DNA from 4 places in the Pristimantibacillus sp. Z349TD_6 genome. Region 1 is predicted to be linked to each of the others. Evidence: riboswitches for the same ligand, from Rfam matches in the RefSeq annotation. Region 1 holds a riboswitch; each other region holds the start of a gene.

The links. Region 1 has a riboswitch for cyclic di-AMP ahead of AC0VYE_RS08125 (hypothetical protein). Riboswitches for the same ligand answer to the same signal wherever they lie in the genome.
Region 2: it holds a riboswitch for cyclic di-AMP, as region 1 does, so the genes downstream of both, AC0VYE_RS12155 (C40 family peptidase) here and AC0VYE_RS08125 (hypothetical protein) in region 1, are expected to answer to the same signal.
Region 3: it holds a riboswitch for cyclic di-AMP, as region 1 does, so the genes downstream of both, AC0VYE_RS00730 (C40 family peptidase) here and AC0VYE_RS08125 (hypothetical protein) in region 1, are expected to answer to the same signal.
Region 4: it holds a riboswitch for cyclic di-AMP, as region 1 does, so the genes downstream of both, AC0VYE_RS19170 (C40 family peptidase) here and AC0VYE_RS08125 (hypothetical protein) in region 1, are expected to answer to the same signal.

What each region holds. Positions count from the first base shown of each region.
Region 1 covers NZ_CM149662.1:1,883,705-1,888,555, reverse strand. The annotation lists gene kdpA (potassium-transporting ATPase subunit KdpA) at 1-107, opposite strand, end outside; gene kdpF (K(+)-transporting ATPase subunit F) at 126-203, opposite strand; gene AC0VYE_RS08135 (NAD-binding protein) at 327-725, opposite strand; cyclic di-AMP (ydaO/yuaA leader) riboswitch at 844-1,014, opposite strand; cyclic di-AMP (ydaO/yuaA leader) riboswitch at 1,106-1,304, opposite strand; gene AC0VYE_RS08130 (hypothetical protein) at 1,744-2,172, shown strand; cyclic di-AMP (ydaO/yuaA leader) riboswitch at 2,219-2,380, shown strand; gene AC0VYE_RS08125 (hypothetical protein) at 2,384-2,809, shown strand; gene metE (5-methyltetrahydropteroyltriglutamate--homocysteine S-methyltransferase) at 2,884-4,851, opposite strand, start outside.
Region 2 covers NZ_CM149662.1:2,891,374-2,896,224, forward strand. The annotation lists partial or broken gene AC0VYE_RS12140 (transposase) at 1-130, shown strand, start outside; gene AC0VYE_RS12145 (BlaI/MecI/CopY family transcriptional regulator) at 108-530, shown strand; gene AC0VYE_RS12150 (M56 family metallopeptidase) at 527-1,399, shown strand; cyclic di-AMP (ydaO/yuaA leader) riboswitch at 1,714-1,848, shown strand; gene AC0VYE_RS12155 (C40 family peptidase) at 1,852-2,328, shown strand; gene AC0VYE_RS12160 (redoxin domain-containing protein) at 2,406-2,939, shown strand; gene AC0VYE_RS12165 (cytochrome c oxidase assembly protein) at 3,149-3,928, shown strand; gene AC0VYE_RS12170 (hypothetical protein) at 4,135-4,764, shown strand.
Region 3 covers NZ_CM149662.1:147,586-152,436, forward strand. The annotation lists gene AC0VYE_RS00725 (FAD-binding domain-containing protein) at 1-1,153, opposite strand, end outside; gene AC0VYE_RS00730 (C40 family peptidase) at 1,312-1,788, opposite strand; cyclic di-AMP (ydaO/yuaA leader) riboswitch at 1,792-1,945, opposite strand; gene AC0VYE_RS00735 (hypothetical protein) at 2,178-2,327, opposite strand; gene AC0VYE_RS00740 (hypothetical protein) at 2,362-2,946, opposite strand; gene AC0VYE_RS00745 (hypothetical protein) at 3,113-3,928, opposite strand; gene AC0VYE_RS00750 (M1 family metallopeptidase) at 3,956-4,851, opposite strand, start outside.
Region 4 covers NZ_CM149662.1:4,381,096-4,385,946, forward strand. The annotation lists gene AC0VYE_RS19165 (chromate transporter) at 60-1,241, opposite strand; gene AC0VYE_RS19170 (C40 family peptidase) at 1,382-1,858, opposite strand; cyclic di-AMP (ydaO/yuaA leader) riboswitch at 1,862-1,996, opposite strand; gene AC0VYE_RS19175 (IS3 family transposase) at 2,304-3,632, shown strand; gene AC0VYE_RS19180 (MATE family efflux transporter) at 3,700-4,851, opposite strand, start outside.

The DNA.
Region 1 (4,851 bases):
TCTAACCGATTGTGTTCATTGGAGAACACATGATAGACGTAAGTACCAAGCGGCTTAACTAACAATACAAGAACGGCAATGACGATAAGCAATTGTAAAATATCCATCTTGTAAATCCCCCTCTATTAAAACTTCTCCGGATGAATTAACGCATAAATCAGATAAACGAAAACAAATACAGCCGCTATCGCTATGACAGTCATTGGCCTTCGCCTCCTGTTTTCTCAATAACACTGGAGCACCAAGTTAAAAATCCGTAAAATAAACCGAAGCTAGCCAACAACGCCCCGAACATATAAAAATCCTGCATGTAAACCCCTCCTGCATTATTTGTTGCTTAATAGAAAACCGACTTCACCGGTATGAGAGAATACGATATGATCCGCTCCTAGCCCCTTGTAAATAGCCCTTGGATTCCACTGCTGTGTGATGACGTAAATGGACTTTGAGGTCCAAGCTCTGCAGCACTGTACAAAGCGGCAGCTAAGCGCCAAGCTGCTCTCAAATATAAATACCTCGCTAATGTTCATCGAAGGAACATTCCAGCTTTGACGATCATTCGTATTGATGTACAAAACATTGCTGATGCCCTGCTTGCGAAGCTGTTTTTGTTCCTGTTTGCTATTGGTCAAAACAATAAATTTTAATTGATGAAACTGCAAAGTTCGTATGAATGATTGGCCAGCCTCGTTTAGACCAGCAACAATAATATGCTCTTCCTGCAACCGAATTCTCCTCCATATGGTAAAAAAGGCAACAAAAAAGAAGCCTTGGGATAAGAGGAACTTTTCCCGCGGCTTCTTTGCCCGCAGCAGAATAAGCCGCGGGAAGCACGATGGCTGTTGCCTCTCTCGAGTACACTTACGAGGTTAGCTGTCGGATTCGGGCCTTGAGAGTTGCCCTACGCTTGATTATTTTCAAGCGATTCACCCCATGAAGCGAAATCGTGATCACTCACGAATCGTTCGTTGGTTCCCCCGTTCCTGCTGCTGCAGGACTCAGCGTTTTCTTACATTTTGTAGCAAATAAAGCTTTTTTGGGCACAAAAAACCACAGAGGTCTATGACACTCTGCGGTCGAAGTTAATCGATCACAAGCTTCATCATTCCTCTCTCGGTCCACGCTTACGAGGTTAGCTGTCGGATTCGGGCGGTGAGAGTCGCCCTACTTTGACCGGTATCCATGGCACCTGTCAAAGATTCACCCCTGCTCTGCGTTTGTTCGACTCTCACATCGAACAGGCGCATCGCGTCATTATTGGTTCCCCCGCTTCCGCTTTCACGGAAACTCAGCGATCAGTAAATCGAAACTTATTTATAAATCCTGTATCGAATATTACTCCTCGCTATAAATACTGTAAAGGCAGTCTGCTACCTAATTTAGCCAGTTTCAGCCTTGCAGAGCGATTCGCAACGCTTACATTCATTTCGATCTCTCGATATCTCACTATTTCTCAGTTTTACTCTTGTTTTCAAAAATAGTGTTCATTCCCTTTCTAACGATTTTATGCGTGAATAATCAGATTTCTCTATAATCGAGAATGGAAGAGAATAAACGAGTATTTCGAAGAATAAATATCTTTTTACTGCCATAACGAATGGATTTCTTTTAAAATGGCATATGGCTGCCTTTTCACGATATACCACAGTTTTACAATATTGCATTTCGGGTTTACCATAGACGGCAAGCCAATATGGCTGAGTATTATCGGTGAATTATTCAAATCGAGGAGAGATCTCATTGATGTCTACACCAGTTGAAGTACCCTTGCCAAGTTTGGAAAATCATCCTGCTGCCTTGTTTGAAATTAAACGAATTCAAATGTTTGTGCTGCCGGCTTCCATGCTTGAATCGAATGGTTACCGTGTTTGTCTAAGGATCTCCACTCATAATGGTCACGGCTGGAGTGAGCTGTTTATTAAAAAATCCGAGAAGCCTCGCGACTGGATCAGATGGAGCAGTATGCTGCTAAGGTTCATCGGCACACTTCCTCTTGCGTCTCCTTTTGTTTTTCAAACAGATCCAATGATGAAGGACGAGCGTATATATCATTTGTTTGCAGCCGCTACTTTGCATATAGAATCCAATCCTTACTCTTTTCCAAACTGTGAATATGACCGTGAAGAGCATACTTTATTTAAACAAGCTATCTCCTATGTATCGTTATTTTAGGCACTTCTGATTTACAGATGCGCTAATGAAGGGTATAATTAAGAGTAAACTATTTACGCTGAATTTTTCGAATGAAAAAGCGGGGGAACCATCGCGATCGATCGAAATCGATTCGCAAGGGGTGAATCCAGGGATTTGTAACCCTGGTAGGGCTTTCTCTCTAGCCCGAATCCGACAGCTAACCTCGTAAGCGAATAAAGGAGAGATGTATATGTTGACAAATTGTGCACGAAATCTGCATCTTTTTACGGAACAGACCCCTTATTTATCTGTCACACGAATCGAGCTATTCGTCATTCCTGCTCTTGCCGTCGATTCTGCAGGCCATCGCGTATGTCTTCGTTTAACAAGCAATCAAGGCTTCGGCTGGAGTGAACTATTTGCCAGCGACACAGAAGAGCTCATTGACTTAGAACGATGGAGCGACCTGCTTCAGTCTTTTATCGGCAGCATTCCTCTACCACCTCTTAACCAGTATCACTATGACAAAACGGATCAGGATGGGCGCGTTCTCGACTTATTCGTCTCCGCCGTCAAGCATGTCCTAGCACAATCCGCCGATGCAGCCCCGTACAGCAACGACCATGAAGAGTCTGTTTTGCGTCAACGTTCCGTCTCCTACATCTCTTTGGATTAATTTCGTTCATAAGAAAAAAAAAGGCAGTCCAGAACAGATAACCTAGTTCTGGACTGTCTTATTGTATTTAGAATTTAAACCTTCGCTAATGCAGCACGCTGCTCCCTGACTTGGTAAGTAGCCAGCATCATGTTGCGCAGTGAAGCAACCGTTTCTTCCATTCCGCGTGTTTTCAAGCCGCAGTCCGGATTAATCCAGAAGAGCGTAGGATCGAGCACTTTAATGGCGCGCTCGATCATACTGACCATTTCTTCCACGGACGGTACACGCGGGCTGTGAATATCGTAAACGCCCAAGCCGATGCCTTGGTCATAGGTGTTCTCCTCAAAGCTATGAATCAGCTCGCCATGGCTGCGCGAGGTTTCAATGGAGATGACATCCGCATCCAGCGCAAGAATGGAATCGATAATATCATGGAACTCACAATAACACATATGTGTATGAATTTGTGTGGTGTCATGCACATCTGAAGTCGATAGACGGAAGGCATGCACGCCCCATTTTAAATAAGCATCCCAATCACTGCGTTTAAGCGGCAAGCCTTCTCGCAAAGCTGGCTCATCAACCTGAATCATTTCGATGCCTGCGGTCTCAAGCGCCTTTACTTCCTCTGAAAGTGCAAGCGCAATTTGGTATGCAACCTGCTCGCGTGTGATATCGTTGCGGACAAATGACCAGTTCAAAATCGTAATCGGACCCGTCAACATCCCTTTTACCGGACGACTTGTCAGCGACTGCGCGTACACGCTTTCGGTTACTGTCATTGGCTCAGTAAATACAACATCGCCATAAATGACCGGCGGCTTTACGCAGCGGGAACCATACGATTGAACCCAGCCGCCTTTTGTAAATGCGAACCCATCCAGCTTCTCTCCGAAAAATTCGACCATGTCCGTACGCTCAAATTCACCGTGAACGAGGACGTCAATGTTAAGCTCTTCTTGGATTTCAATCCAGTTTTTAATTTTATCGTTGATAAAGGAAGCGTAGTCCTGTGAGCTGAGCTCGTTTTTTCTCCACTTTTGCCTTGCTTGACGTACATCCAGCGTTTGCGGGAAGCTGCCGATTGTCGTTGTTGGAAGGAACGGCAAATTCCACTTTTGCTGCTGCAGCTTTTGTCTCTCCGCAAATGGCTTCTGCCTCGTTGAAGGATGCGCCGCTACCGCTGCTGCATCAGCAGCTTGACGATTGCGGGCAGGAGAAATGGATAAATGATGAATCCGCTCGCCGTTAAGCTTAAGCTCAAGCTTGCGAAGTTCTGAGATGTCCGCCTCATTTACAGTCGCTGTTTCACTTAGCCACACGATTTCATCCAGCTTTTCTTCCGCGAATGCAAGCGCCTCACGCAGCTCTACTAGCAGATTGGTTTCGTTTTTTGCCGTTACCGGCACATGCAGCAGGCTGCATGACGATTGAATGATCGTGCGCTCAGCTGGAATGTATGCCGAAATCTTTTGCAGCAATTCAAGCTTTTGCTTATAGTCTGCGCGCCAAATGTTGCGTCCGTCTACAAGTCCGATACCAGCGAGCTTATCCTTCGGATAACCAAATTGCTCCAGCGACTTCAAGTTTTGCTCCAAACCATGAACGAAATCCAAACCGATCGCTTGTACCGGGAGAGCAGCTACAGCTTCATAATGCTCAACCGCTTCAAAATACGTTTGAAGCATAATGTTAAGCGCTGGCGCTGCTTGGTTCAGCCTTGCATAGATCGATTCAACCCATTGCATCTCTTCCTCAGAAATAGAGGTAACAAGGATTGGCTCATCGATTTGCACCCATTGTACGCCTTCTTGCTCAAGCTCCTTAAGCAGCTGAGCATAAAGCGGTATAAACTGCTCAATGAGCTGCGGAAGCTGCTTGGCATCGTAGCCCTTCGACAGCTTGAGGAAGGTATATAGGCCAATAATGACAGGTTTACCTTCAATGCCAAGCTTTTCTTTGGCTTCCCGGTACGCAATCAGCGGACGGTTTTCCGTCAGTACCGGAGCAGCACCCGCAAGTTCTGGCACGATATAGTGATAGTTGGTATTAAACCATTT
Region 2 (4,851 bases), 1.0 Mb from region 1:
AGTTTGCTATACCGAAGGAGCAAAAAGCAAAACCTACTCGGTGAGTATTAAATCTGATGAGCACAATAGTATGAGATATAATAGATTCTTGAGAGGAGCATTCGCGCATGAAAATCAAAAAATTAAATTTACATGAAGAAGGAATAAGTCGTTTTTTCGGCTCTCTTGAAGTCAAAGTCATGAACATCATGTGGGAAAAAGAAAAGCTTTCAATTAAGCAGGTTCATGAAATTATTAATAACGAGAATCCCATTTCTATTAATACGGTCATGACCGTCATAATCCGACTAGCTGAAAAAGGACATTTGCACAAGGAAACCTCAGGTGGTGGACGGAACCGCTTGACGTTCTTTTATCCAGTTCAAAGTAAAGAGCAATTCATCATCGAACAGACAAAAGTTGTAACAGACGGACTTATTGAGGATTTCGGCTCAGTAATTGTTAATCATTTTATTGATACGCTGGATGGTGCAGATCCTGAGCTGATTCAGAAGCTAGAAAATAGGATTAATGAGATAAAGAAAAAATGATGAAGCAACTAGAGATGCCTTTAAAACCCAAGATCGCGCTTACGTTTATTTCTCTTCTTGTTAGCTGGATCTTGTTGCAGATGGGATACAATGTCGTCCACCAATTAAATGATGTACCCATTACATCAAGTTTCGGACAGTTAGTTCTCGCCGTCATGCGTGATATCGTTACTAATCATGCTATTATGGAGCGACTATATAACGGATTCATTGTTTATCTATTTATTATCGTCTTCTACCATTCTGTTGTACAACTAGTACTTCATAACAAATTACATCGCTACATCAGAGACCGTCACGATGCTAAATTATCTGCGTTTTGGAGTAAACGATATCATCAGACACAAATGGAGATCATAGTCATTAAAGAATCTGCTTTTGTTGCGATGTCATATGGTTTATTGAGGCCAAAGATCCTAATATCTACAGCGATTTTTAATCAATTCCAGGATGAAGAAATTGAAGCCATCCTGTTGCACGAACTATATCATTGTAAGGCGTATCATCCGCTACAAATGATCCTTTTAACAATAGTAAGTAAGGGACTTGCATTTGTACCTGTCATAAAGGAACTCACCCATTTTTACGCTATTTGGACAGAGCTGCTGGCTGATCGATATGCTATTAGTCGTATGAATACTGAGTTGCCGATAGGGAAAGTATTGTTATCCTTGATTAAAAGCAATACAAATTCAGCTGTCGGAGCTGGAACTCATTTTGCCAATGAAGCCGTTAATTATCGTATCAAACAAATTATAGATCCTTCCGGCGATATACGCATTTCAATGACTAACCGAAAGACTTTAATTATATCTTTTGTCGTATTAATTGCGATGTCTTTGTTATTAATTGGAAGGTGCTTGAATTAATAAAGACGGGGATTCGTCTCAGGACGTACCCCACTTTTTTATTTGGGATATTTATGTATGATGAAATAAACTATTATGCGTAGTTTAATAAAAGAAGGAGGATTACAAGTGTCACAGGTTATTGTTTTTTTTACCATTATTACTATTGTAGCGGTTATATTGTCTTTCATTGCTGTGAAATCCATAAGATCGTCACAATACGGGCAAACGACTAAAAGACAATTTGAAAGAAAAGATGATGATATATGAGAGTATTCTAATGAATATATTGAAGGATTATGACTAAAACAATCGAATTAAACTATTATGTGTAGTCTAATAAAACGCCTAATTCTTTATATTGGAAACGGGGGAACCATCTAGGGTGAATTGCTTAAGGATTATCCTTTAGCATAGGGATCTTCAACCGAACCCGTAAGCTAACCTCGTAGGCAACGAAGGGAGAAGCAGTTTTGAAAAAGCGTTTAGCTGTTTTTTTGTCATGCATGATGTTATTTAGTGGTGGGGGGAGCGTGCTCGCTGAGAAATCTTCACCATCAGAGTTTATAGATTCAGTAAATGAAGTCATTGGAACTCCGTATAAGTGGGGTGGCACAACGGTTAAGGGTTTTGATTGTTCCGGGTTTATCTTGCATATCTTCAATCAGTTTGATGTGAATTTACCAAGAACATCTAAATCACAAGCTGAGGTTGGTAATAAAGTCGATAAAGAGGAGCTGCGTGAGGGTGATCTCGTATTCTTCAACACAAGTGGAAGAGGAATCTCTCATGCCGGCATTTACATAGGGGAAGGAAAGTTCGCACATTCTTCTTCAAGTAAAGGTGTTACCATTAGTAAGTTGAGTGATGACTACTATGAAAAGCGCTATGTAACGGCGCGACGTGTAGTAAAGGAAGTTACTTTTACTGCGATGATGGAGTCAAAATAATTAAATAAAGGACGGTTAGATATTCATAACCGTCCTTTTTCATGCAATAAAAAAACAATATGTATGGGGTGTCGGTAATGAAACTGACAGGGTCAAATCGTAAGATTGTACAAATTTTTATTCTAATAATCGTTTTAGTGGTAGGCGGATTTGCCATAGGAAAGACTTTTATAAAAACAAACAATTATCCTCTAGTGGGTGGAGAGCCTCCTGCATTTGAACTAGTAGATATGGAAGGGAACGTACACCGTCAATCTGATTATATAGGAAAACCGTATATTATTAATTTTTGGGGAACCTTTTGCCCTCCATGTGTCAAGGAAATGCCAGAGTTTCAGCGGCAATATGAAAAGTGGGGTAGTAAAGGATTAAAAGTTATTGCTATTAATTTAAGTGAAGATGATTTGACAGTTAGGAACTTCTTGCGAAAATTCGAATTAGAGTACACGATCTTACGTGATCGGAATAGGGTTACTGAAAGAAGATTCGGTCTAAAAGCTTACCCAACAACCTATTTTATAAAAGCAGACGGGACGATAATGGAAATTTATGTTGGTGGCATGACGGAGAGTGACATTAATGAGAGAGTGGAAAGTTTGTTCAGTAATTAATGAGATCGATATTTGATCAATTGTGACATATAAGTGATTTCATTTTTTCCTGAAATTCTTGTGGTCGTTTAAATAGAGATAGAAAAATAATTAATAATAGGGCGGCTGTCCTTTGCTTACCACTTATCGGCTATATTCTAATGAACATACTAATGCGCCTAACCAACACTACATCGACCAAATGAACTGCTACAGGATTGGAGAAAACTATGAATCATGGCCAGAATAACCAAGGTTTAGCGGTTGAATTAATCAGCCCAGGTACGATTATTATTTTGATTATCGTAAGTTGGTTGTATCTATTTCTTATCCGTAAAAATCAAAATGAACGGGTCCCTACCAAGAAGATAGTCAGTTTTTTTCTAAGCATGATGGTTTTATATATTAGCATGGGGCCGTTAAATGCCCTTGGTCATTCCTATTTATTCAGTGCACACATGCTCCAGCAATCCTTGCTTTTTTTTGTTTTCCCCTTATTCCTTTTGGCGGGCTTACCGGATTGGTTCTATTCAACCTTGCTCAAGAATCGCATAGTGCGATATTTTCTAACGGGCATAAATCCCTTTCTTATGGCACTTGTTTTTAATACGTTACTGTCTTTTTATCATTTTCCAGTAGTATTTGATTTTTTGATGAGTACAAGTTGGGGTATGTTGCTTCATGGCATTCTTACCATTCTGATCTTGCAAATTTGGATAGCAATACTGCCGCCGACGGAAGAATTGGCCCGTCGGCCGGAGCTGCAACGAATGGCTGTTCTGATCTTAAACGGATTGTTACTGTATCCTGCTTGCGCGGTCATCATTTTCGCCGGTTCCCCGATGTACGCAACTTATGAACACGCTGAGCAGCTATCTGCTTTACTTGGTCCGATTGATGATCAACAGTTGGGTGGTGTCATTATGAAATTCGTTCAAGAAGGAGCGCTTGCGTATGCGTTAGCCCGTATCGTGTTCGCATGGCGAAAAAGAGAACTAGTGGAGGATTAGTTCAATGAAAAAAGCGAAAACATATTTCCAAGGAATTTGTTGTCACAAAGCAAAAAAATAAGATATCAGGTAAGGAACGGCTATTTTTGATTTTAAAAAAGGATTTGAATATATATGAATTGGGTTCACACAAAATACTGCCCGTTAACTAACGGATACGAGACATTTGATTTTTGATGAGTACAAGTTGGGGCATGTTGCTTCATATGGAAAACGTTAATGATAGAAAAATTAATTTTAAAGAGATTACGATAAACACAACCACTATTATTGGGATAATCACGGTGTTTTATTACGTAATTGCTTATAGATTCGATGTAGGGTATAAAGCATTCTTTTCAATACCTGATAAGTTAATTGAGATGAATATTTTGTCAATTATGAGACCAGGTTTGCCGCTAACGTCAATTTTTATTGTAGCTGTAGGGGCTTTAATAGCTTACTTTATTCTTGTGTTTGTATTAGTGGTTCTAATTGATAGATTTATCATAAAAAAATTTTTATCATTTCGATTATTCGAAGCAAAACATGTTGTTCCAACTATAAAAATAATATCATCATTAGTTCTGATTGCTTCAATTATTTCAATGTACGAATTCTCATTTTCTTTTGGAAAGGATTTTGCAGCTACTACAAAATCTTTTTGGGTTATTGAAGTTGATAATACTAATTATGCAGTTGTGGATACATATAATAATAATTTTATCGCTATACCAGTAAATCTTGATGATGTTACTTTTAAAACACAGTTTAAATTCATAACTCCAGAAGAAATAGGTGATGGATTTTTATTCAATGTTGTGAAGGAGAAACCACTCAAAGAAGAATTAAATTAATTGGAAGGTGAGTTGTAAATGAATAATTATGGGAGTATTGCTTTTCATTCAGCAAATTTCTTAAGTAAGGAGAATTCGACCTTTTTT
Region 3 (4,851 bases), 1.7 Mb from region 1:
AAGGCGCTGCGTCATACCCTAGTGAAGAGCACCACAGCCAGCCGCCGCGATTAAGCGTGTTGTCATAATCGCTTAAGTGAAGGCGGAAATATTGTTCGCCAAGCGTGAAGGGACATAGCAGATTTTTAGTTAAAAACATGGCTGTTACCATTCGCAAGCGGTTGGGCAGCTCACCTGTACGATTGAGCTGCGTCATGGCCGCATCAATGATTGGAATGCCGGTGGCGGCTGCAGCCCATGCTTCTAGATGAGCATCTGAGAGCTTGGACATATCAGCAAGCTGCTCGTAACGAAAGAAATCATCATGATACATCGCTTGATATAAATAAAAGTCACGCCATGCCAGCTGCCGTACCCATGATTCAGACCCCGGAAGCCCTTGGGTCATTTCGTAGGCTTGGCGAGCGGAGATGGCGCCCGTATTCAGGAAACGTGCGAGCTGGCTTGTATGATCATCGGCATAAGCGTCCCTGCTCTCGGAATAAGAGGCAAGGCGTTCTCGTACGAACCGTTCCAGCTTGGATAATCCTTTGGATGATCCTTGCACGTTCGTGCCGCCTAGGGCGCACGAAATGGATTCAGGCAAAGCGAAGGATTGCGCAACCTTGGCATTGATTTCGCTTAAGGTAGCAAGCTCATGAATCGTCGTTTCACTCATTGGGCTGTAGCACTCCAGCATAAAGCTGCTCCACTTGCGATAAAAGGGTGTGAAAACCTTGTATGGCTCCATTTTTCGAGCAAATGCCGGGAAAGCATCTAGATCAGCAAGAGGTGAATCGGCGATAGACATCCAGCGGCGGCCAAGGCTGCGTGTGGTTAGCCCAAGCTGCTCATCTCGCTGCCGTGAGTAAGGCGTGTAGTCTGTATGAACAATAACCTCATCAATCGGGTGCGCATGCAGCAGAGCTTCGGTGATCGCAGCAGGATTACCATAAAGCACATGCAGTTCCTTTCCTGCATTAGAATAGCTGTGCAGAAGTGAGGCGGCTTGCGCCATGAAATTCCGACCGCTATGACTAGTTAAACGGCCATCTCCTGTAATAACGGGATCTATGATTAGCAAATGAATGCCTTGTTTCTCTTTTTTCTTCAAATAATCAAAAGCGCGCAAATCTGAAATACGCAAATCCTTGCGGTGAATAAACAAATACATCAGTGATAGCTCCTTCCATAAGCGCAACATTGAACGGCCGCATTCCAGCTGGAATGAAACAGCAAAGCCGCAAGTCATTTGTCGTCAGAGGACAAAAAACTGCGGCTTTGCTAGATGAGTCTACCCGTTCAACCCTCAAGAAGAGGGACTAGGTTGCTCTATTTTACGTCAACGTTGGCTTGGTATGAATCAGCATCCATGATACGACGAGCAGTTACATATCGTCCCTCATAGTACTCGGAGTTAAGTTTGTCAGTTACAACGCCTCTGCTCGAGGATGAATGTACAAACTTTCCATCTCCAATGTAAATGCCAACATGGGAAATGGCGCTATTATTGCCGCCAACTGTGTCGAAGAACACAAGATCTCCCGCAATGAGGTCAGCCTTAGCGACCTTTGTACCTTCTTTTGCTTGCGAACCAGAAGTACGTGAAAGCTCAATGCCCATTTTCTCGAACACATAGCTCGTGAAGCCGGAGCAATCAAAGCCTTTCGACGACGTTCCGCCGCTTTTGTACGGAGTGCCAATAAGATCATTAACAATTCCGTTCAATTTTGAGTCAGCGAAAGCGCTTCCCGCTTGAAAAGCGAGCACGAGAACGAGACCCAGGATTAATGCGGTAATCTTCTTCAATTGTGAAACTCCTTCCAATGCCGACGAGGTTAGCTGTGGGGTTCGGTTGAAGGCTCCCTATGATTCCTCGGGCGTTTGAAGAAAACTCAAACGTCGGAATCAATTCACCCAAAGTGGTTCCCCCGTATCCCAATAGGGAATTAGGCAGTTTTTTTATTGCTTTGAGAAATATTCGATTATTTTCAATGATCTCCTGCCTTTAGTGGCAATTTCTAATAATTCTCATGTAACCTTTTGACAATTTGCTTCGTTAAACCGTTCTTTCTGTAATATAAACACGCCATAGTAGTGCTTTCTAACTAAATACATGGAGTCAATTTCATTAATTATGTGGATGTTGTGTAAAATATACCGATTTGTCCTTTAGGCGCTATATCGCAAGGACTAGCTTAAAGTGCCGTAAATGGCGGTATTTCACCATTTTGCTCCTCATAAATTAGAAAAATCTCATCTATATCACTCGTGAATAAGAGTAGATTCAGACAGCCTAGCTGCTGCTCCAGATAGAGCGGCAGAAATAGACAAAGGAGGCTGTTCATGAGAACAGCCCCCTTTGGGCAATCGAAAAAAGATTTATTTTGCAGTAACGATTTTTTCTGAAATGAGCTGTGGATCGTTGTTTTTTTGCTGCATCCAAAACTGTACCTTGTATTTCCCAGCATTTTTAAAATCGTAGGAAATGAGCTTGGAGCTGAACCAAAAGGTGTCTTTTTCGACGAACTCTTTAAAATCATCATCGTCTTGGCTGCGGCTGTCGATTGTCGTTTCCTTATCATTAGGATCAACGATGGTCACTTTGAACTCTGAAATCGCCATATTCAAATTATCGATTTGCGCTTGCACTAAAAATTTCTGAACACTGCCTTTATCAACCTGTCCGAACATAGCTCGCTTCTCGTTCATTAGAAACATATGCACATTGGGCTTCTGAATAATGAGCTTCTTATCATTGCTCTTCCATTGGACGAAGGCTTGAAGGCTGTCGCTTAAAGAACGAATACTAATATAAACCTTATCGTCCACAACGACAGCATCGTCAGTGGATTGCTTATTATTATAAAGGAGCGTTACCTTCTGAAATAGTTTGTCTGCTGCAACCAATGAACCGCCCGATAAGAGCAATACCATGGATATAATAACTAGTTTTTTACGCATCATTTGTGAATATCCCCCATTTTTGATTTTCTTTCAGTTATTTATACAGAACTGCCATCATTTAGTTGCGGTTAGTTGTAAAAAAAACCTCCACACCACAGCAAAGCGTGGAATGAAGGTTTATTTTGGCTTCAGCATCCAGAGGACGCTGAAGGCTTTTTTTGGTTTGCTACATTCTTTTCGTTTCCAAAAAGTCATATTGTGCGGCAATCGTCCAAACCTTCATCAGTGTTTGAATGAGATAGTAGCCTTGATGCAGAATGAGTGCAAACAGCCCGGCCCACAGCATGGAGAGGCTTGTCACTACAAGTCCAGCGGCTGCTCCGATCCCCCACATGATGAGCGACACAGCTGCATAGGTGAGGAAATTTCGGAGAGCGTGCCATAAGGAACGGAATATGCTTCCTCCTGATGCAGCGCTGAATTGCATGGCTAGAAACAGCAGATGCAGCACCGTGCCCCATAGGAGCCATAGAAGGGCGCCAGGCAGCACCGTTTGCAGCAGCTCTGGAATAGAGCCGCTCTCTAGAAGCGCATCCAGTGAGCGCGGCAGCACATACCAAGCAGGAGCCACAGATAAAATAACCTCGATCCAGTAAAGCAGAACTACAGGCTTCCAAGCTTTGCGAATACCTTCTAGAAATCGTGTCCCCCCATTCGATCTGGTCTGATTTAACGAATAGAATAATCCGGCATTGAATAAGGGAGTGATCAGCATTCGGGCAACTAGGAGACCGCCCAGCGTCCAGACGTAAGGATTAATGAGATCGGTCTTGAACAGCTGGAATTGTGCTTCGGTCATGAATAGCTGAACGGCTGCTTCTGAAGGAGCGGAGCTTGGATATCGCCGCAGCAGCGGAGCTACGACCGAATCAATGAAACGGTAAAGGAAGAACCCCCAGATCAGCTGATAAAGAAATAATAAAACAACAATGTAAAAATGTTTCACCGCTAACCGCCAGCCTTGCTTCAAATGTATTTTCATCGATTATCGCTCCTTGAACGCAATTACTTACCAGCTCAGCGACCCGAGCAGTCCTTCAATTAGTTGGACAACGCCGAGGCTCCATCTCGTGCGTTTATCCTCTGGCAGCTGAGCCTGCATGTAGTTGTTAATGAGCTTATTATCAAGCACATTGCTGTTGTTTGGGTCAACGACTGCCCATTCAAGCGGAGCGGAATGCAGCTGTTTATATTGCATATGGGATTCTTGAGTATCCCAAATTTTTGTTATTTTGGTGCCGTCAGTAAACTTCATCAACACTTTTATCTCGCCATTGCTGCCGCCGTTTTTCTTAACGAGTACAACAGATTCATACATCTCAGCACCATCTTGAGTGATTGGGCGTACATGAATCGATTCGATCGAAAAGTCGGCCATTTTGTTGCCGTAGACATATTGGCTGAAATAATCATTCCATTTCGTTTTTGTTACCTGTTCGACTACACGCTGGAAGTCTGCTGTCGATGGATGCTTGAACTTATACTTCTGAAAGTAGGTTCGCAATATTTTTTGCATCGTTCTGGAGCCGACCTGATTCTCGATGCCAATGAGCACCAGCTTTGCCCTCAGATATACATTCTCAGCATATTGCGAGTGGCTGGTGTATGACCAAGATTGCTGCTTGAGCGGAGCAGGGTTGGTCATATAGCTCGCTTCCATGCGTAAATTCGGCTCCAAGCCGTATGCCGTCTCCATTACTTTATCCTCGGCATAGGACGTAAACCCCTCGTCCAGCCATGCCTCCTCGAATTCATTAGAGGCGACCATTCCGTACCAATATTGATGGCCAATCTCATGCACGACTGTACGTTCAAGATCGTAGCCTGGGTTATCATTTTCTGCAGCGAAAGCGGTTATGAGTGTTGGATACTCCATGCCGCCAGCACCGTTCGCTCCTTTGGGCG
Region 4 (4,851 bases), 2.5 Mb from region 1:
TATAAAAAAACCTCTAATCCGTTATCGCGGATTAGAGGTTTTTATCAATTGTTTAATTATTAAATAAGTTCAAGGGCCATTCCGCCTAATGCACCGGCCACAACAATCATCCAAGGTGGAAGCTTCCAAAATACAAGCATAATAAACAATATGGCAGCCAGCATAAAATCACCGGACTCTACGATCGCGCTAGTCCAAAGCGGATCATACAGTGCAGCAAGCAATATGCCAACTACAGCGGCGTTAATGCCAATTAATGCACCTTGGATTTTTGAGTTATTTCGCAACACATTCCAAAACGGCAATGTTCCAGCAACGAGAAGAAATCCCGGCAAAAAAATTGCAGTAGTTGCAACAATGGCTCCAGTTAATCCACCAGAGAGAGTACCAAGATAACTAGCGAATGTAAAAAGTGGTCCAGGCACAGCCTGCGCAGCGCTATAACCTGCTAAAAAATCCGATTCATTAACCCACCCGGTAAAGACAACTTCGTTCTCAAGAAGCGGCAGAACAACATGTCCGCCTCCAAACACCAATGAGCCTGCACGATAATAGCTATCGAACATCGCAATCCATTCCATATTTCCCCATTGCCTTAGAAATGGCAACATAATTAGAAGCGTGAGAAATATAACGAGGCAGGAGACCGCAAGGGAACGGCTAATCCGAATGTTCAAATCAGGAGTTCCCTCGACTGTTTTCATACGATATAACCATACCCCGATCAGTCCAGCTGCAGCAATAATGATCACCTGACTATAGGCCGCTTGCCAATATAACGTTATCGCAGCAGCGATGACTGCTATCGTAGCTCTATTCCGATCCGGTGTTAGTTTCTGCCCCATCCCTAGAATAGCATGAGCAACGATGGCCACCGCTACAATTTTCAATCCATGAATCCAGCCTGTGTTTCCAAGATCAAATCCTTGCAGCAGAAAAGCAAAGGCCACTAATGCAATGATCGATGGCAGTGTGAACCCTAACCAAGCCACTAGTCCGCCCAATAACCCAGCCCTAACTATCCCTATACCAATCCCAACTTGACTGCTGGCAGGTCCGGGTAGAAACTGACATAAAGCAACGAGGTCTGCATAACTTCGTTCATCCATCCATTTACGGCGACGAATATACTCATTGTGAAAATAACCTAGATGGGCTATCGGACCCCCAAATGAGGTAAGCCCTAGTTTAGTGGATACAGCTAGTACCTCTACTAAAGATGCGATTGTTCCTCTTTTCAATCCTATAGCCTCATTCCATTACTCATGTTATTTACATTGTAAGCTTGCGAATAATTGGCGTACAACCCTTTAACAAATACTTAATAAATGGTTGCATAAAAAAAACCACCTCGTAAGGTGGTTTGTAAAATCATTAAACGTTATTTAGACTCCATCATCGCAGCAAATGTATCTTCCGAAACGACACGCCTTGCTGTTACATAACGTTTTGCGTAATAAGAATCGTTAAGATTTGTAATCGTAACCCCTTTGCTTGTAGAAGAATGAGCAAATTTCCCATCCCCAATGTAAATACCCGCATGAGAAACGCCTTTGCCGCTTGTGTTGAAGAACACAAGATCACCCTCACGCAGTTCGTCTTTATTGACCTCTGTGCCTGTGTCTGATTGCGATTGCGATGTTCTAGGCAGCTTTACAGCAAATTGATTAAAGATATGTAGTATAAAACCCGAGCAGTCAAACCCTTTGCTCGTTGTGCCTCCCCATTTATAAGGAGTTCCAACAACCTCGCTTATGGAATCCGTAAGCACTGACTTGTCCGACTTATCTGCAAGCACGCTTCCTCCTCCAGTAAGCAGCAGCAAGCAGGATAGCAATAAAATAAAACCCTTCTTCAAAACAACTTCTCCCTTCGGTGCCTACGAGGTTAGCTTATGGGTTCGGTTGAAGATCCCTATGCTTAAAAAAATACATTAAGCAATTCACCCTGGGTGGTTCCCCCGTTTCCGATATACAGAACTCGGCATGTCAATAAACCTTATAGTATCGTTAAATTCGATTGTTTTTACCATAATCCTGCAATTGGATTATTAGAATACTTTCATTTTTCTTCATTATTATTATTTATTTAGCTGTTCACTACATGATTTTTGTTAAAGGTGCTGATTTTTTTGTAATTATAATAGATGAATTTCCAATCACAATTTCAAAATATAACGGTTTAAACACAAAAAAAGAGTATCCGTATTTAAACTGGTACCCATACACTGGACACTTTGAAAAAAGGGTTTAGTGTATGGGTACCTTTTTTTGTATACTAGAGTGAATAGTGGGGGCGGTCATATGAGTAAAAAACACTTTAATCAATATGAACAAGAACAGTTAGCTAACAACCCGTATGTCTTACGAGTCAGCGAAAAATCAATTACGTATGCTGATGAATTCAAACGTGTGTTCATTGACCAATATGTATCGGGACGAACTCCGAGGGAGATTTTTGAAACCAGTGGATTTCAAGTGGAGATCCTCGGGTTGAAGCGGATCGAACAATGTGCAGATCGTTGGAAGAAAGCCTACGAAAAAGATGGGATTACGGGACTTGCGGACTCGAGAAAAGAAGCGGTTCTACGTCCATCAAAACGAGATTTATCTCCTGAAGAGATTATTGCCAGGCAGGATGCAAAGATTAGACTTTTGGAGGCTCAACTGGCATACGTAAAAAAGTTAGACAGGAACGAAAGGAGGCTAACAGCAAACGGAAAGATCCTAAATCCGAGTGATTGTTTTAACCTTATTCAGGAAGCTGTTCAACAAGGTTTGGGGCGAATGACACGTTACCTTTGTCAACTGCTTGACGTGTCACGCTCTGGCTTTTATAACTACCTTCACTCTGCTGACAAGCGTCAGAAGCGTACGTTAGCGGATGAGCAAGCAGGTGCACTTATCAAGAAAGCCTTTCATCGAAGAGGTTATAAAAAAGGCTCCCGATCCATTAAGATGACGCTCCAGAGCGAATATGACACCTGTTACAATCTAAAGCGAATTCAAAGGCTAATGAAAAAATTTGACCTCGTTTGTCCTCATCGAAAACCTAACCCGTATCGACTTATGACCAAAGCTACACTCGAACACCGCACGCTCCCAAATAAGCTGCAGAGGGACTTTAAGAAGGGAATCCCAGGCCTTGTTTTACTCACGGATATCACCTATCTTCCGTATGGAAAATCACAGACGGCTTATTTGTCGACCATTTTGGACGCCTCTACAGGGGAGCTTCTAGCCCGAAATCTCTCCGTATCCCTCCAACTGCCTTTAGTCACAAATACCATTGAATCGTTAATGAAGCAGAAGCGCGTAAAACTTCATAAGAAGGTCTTTATCCATTCCGATCAAGGGAGCCATTACACGAGCCCTACCTACCAGAAATTATTGAAGAGTAAGGGCCTTGGACAATCGATGTCACGTCGTGGAAACTGTTGGGATAATGCACCTCAGGAGTCCTTCTTCGGTCATATGAAAGATCATGTGAAGAGTCAAGACTGTACAACCTTGGCTGAATTAGAACGAGAAATTAATCGCTATATTCGTTATTACAATCATCATAGATATCAGTGGAAACAAAAAAGGATGACTCCTGTTCAGTACAGGAATCATCTCTTAAGTGTGGCTTAGTGCTCTTTTTTTCAAAGTGTCCTTGACTAAGGGGTCAGTTTAATTTTCATACAGTTACTCTTTCTAGTTAAGCAAGTTTCGCCAAAATATCGACCTTCTGCCAAGAACGTCTCCTCCATCTGTAGAGCATCAGTAAAGCTCTTATCCATTCATCGAATGAAAATGCCAGCCATATTCCTACCAACCCCATGTCGAACACGATCCCGAACACGTATGCCAGCGGCACACTAATCCCCCACATGGATACTAACCCGGCAGCAACTGGGAATTTCACATCTCCAGCCGCATTTAGACAACTGATAAGCACCATGTTGCAAGCCCGAGCCGGCTCCAGCATAATCGATAACAACACGAGCTGCTTGCCTAACAATATAATTTCCGCATCATTAGTAAAGAGGCTGAGCAATAGACCTGAGAAGCTATAGATGCAAATACCAAGCGCAAGCGAAATGACGAACGCCAGCTTCAAACTTTGAATACTGGATCGATAAGCATCATCCTTCTGATGGGCTCCAATCAGATGTCCAACAATAATTTGTGTTCCTTGACCAATTGCCATTGAAAAAACAAAAACAAAAGAAGTTATGCTCTGCGAATAAATTTTTGTCGTTAACGCTGTCGTACCGATCAGCGTGACTAGATATGTGATTACAACCTGTGAAAGATTATAAGAAACATGCTCACCTGCCGAAGGAATACCTAGTTTAAATATAAGGCCAATATTTTTTCTTTGAAACTTAAATGGACTAATCAAGCCAACCTTATACTCCAAGCTTCGAATACATAAAATCAAATAAGCGATCATCCCTATGGCACGGGTTATCCACGTGGATGCTGCTACTCCTTCTACACCTAAATTAGGTAAGCCGAAGGGCTCCATCAGCACCAGATAGTTTAAAGTAATATGCAGCACATTAATACCCAAAGCGATGAGCATCATTTCTTTCACAATACCGCGGCATCGTAAAATAGTACCTAACGTCATGCTTATTGCAGTAATGAAGACGGAGCTGCCAACAATCGATAAATAGCTGACTCCTTCTGCCATCACGTCCTCGGGCACTTTAAAAAGAGCTAAAAACACGTCGGCATAGACAATCAATCCTACGCTAGCTATTAAACCGAGCATAACATTCAAAGTAAGCGCCGTTCTCCCGATTCGATCAGCGCCATGCAAGTTGCCAGCGCCGAGCCATTGATTGAGAATGACACTTGTACC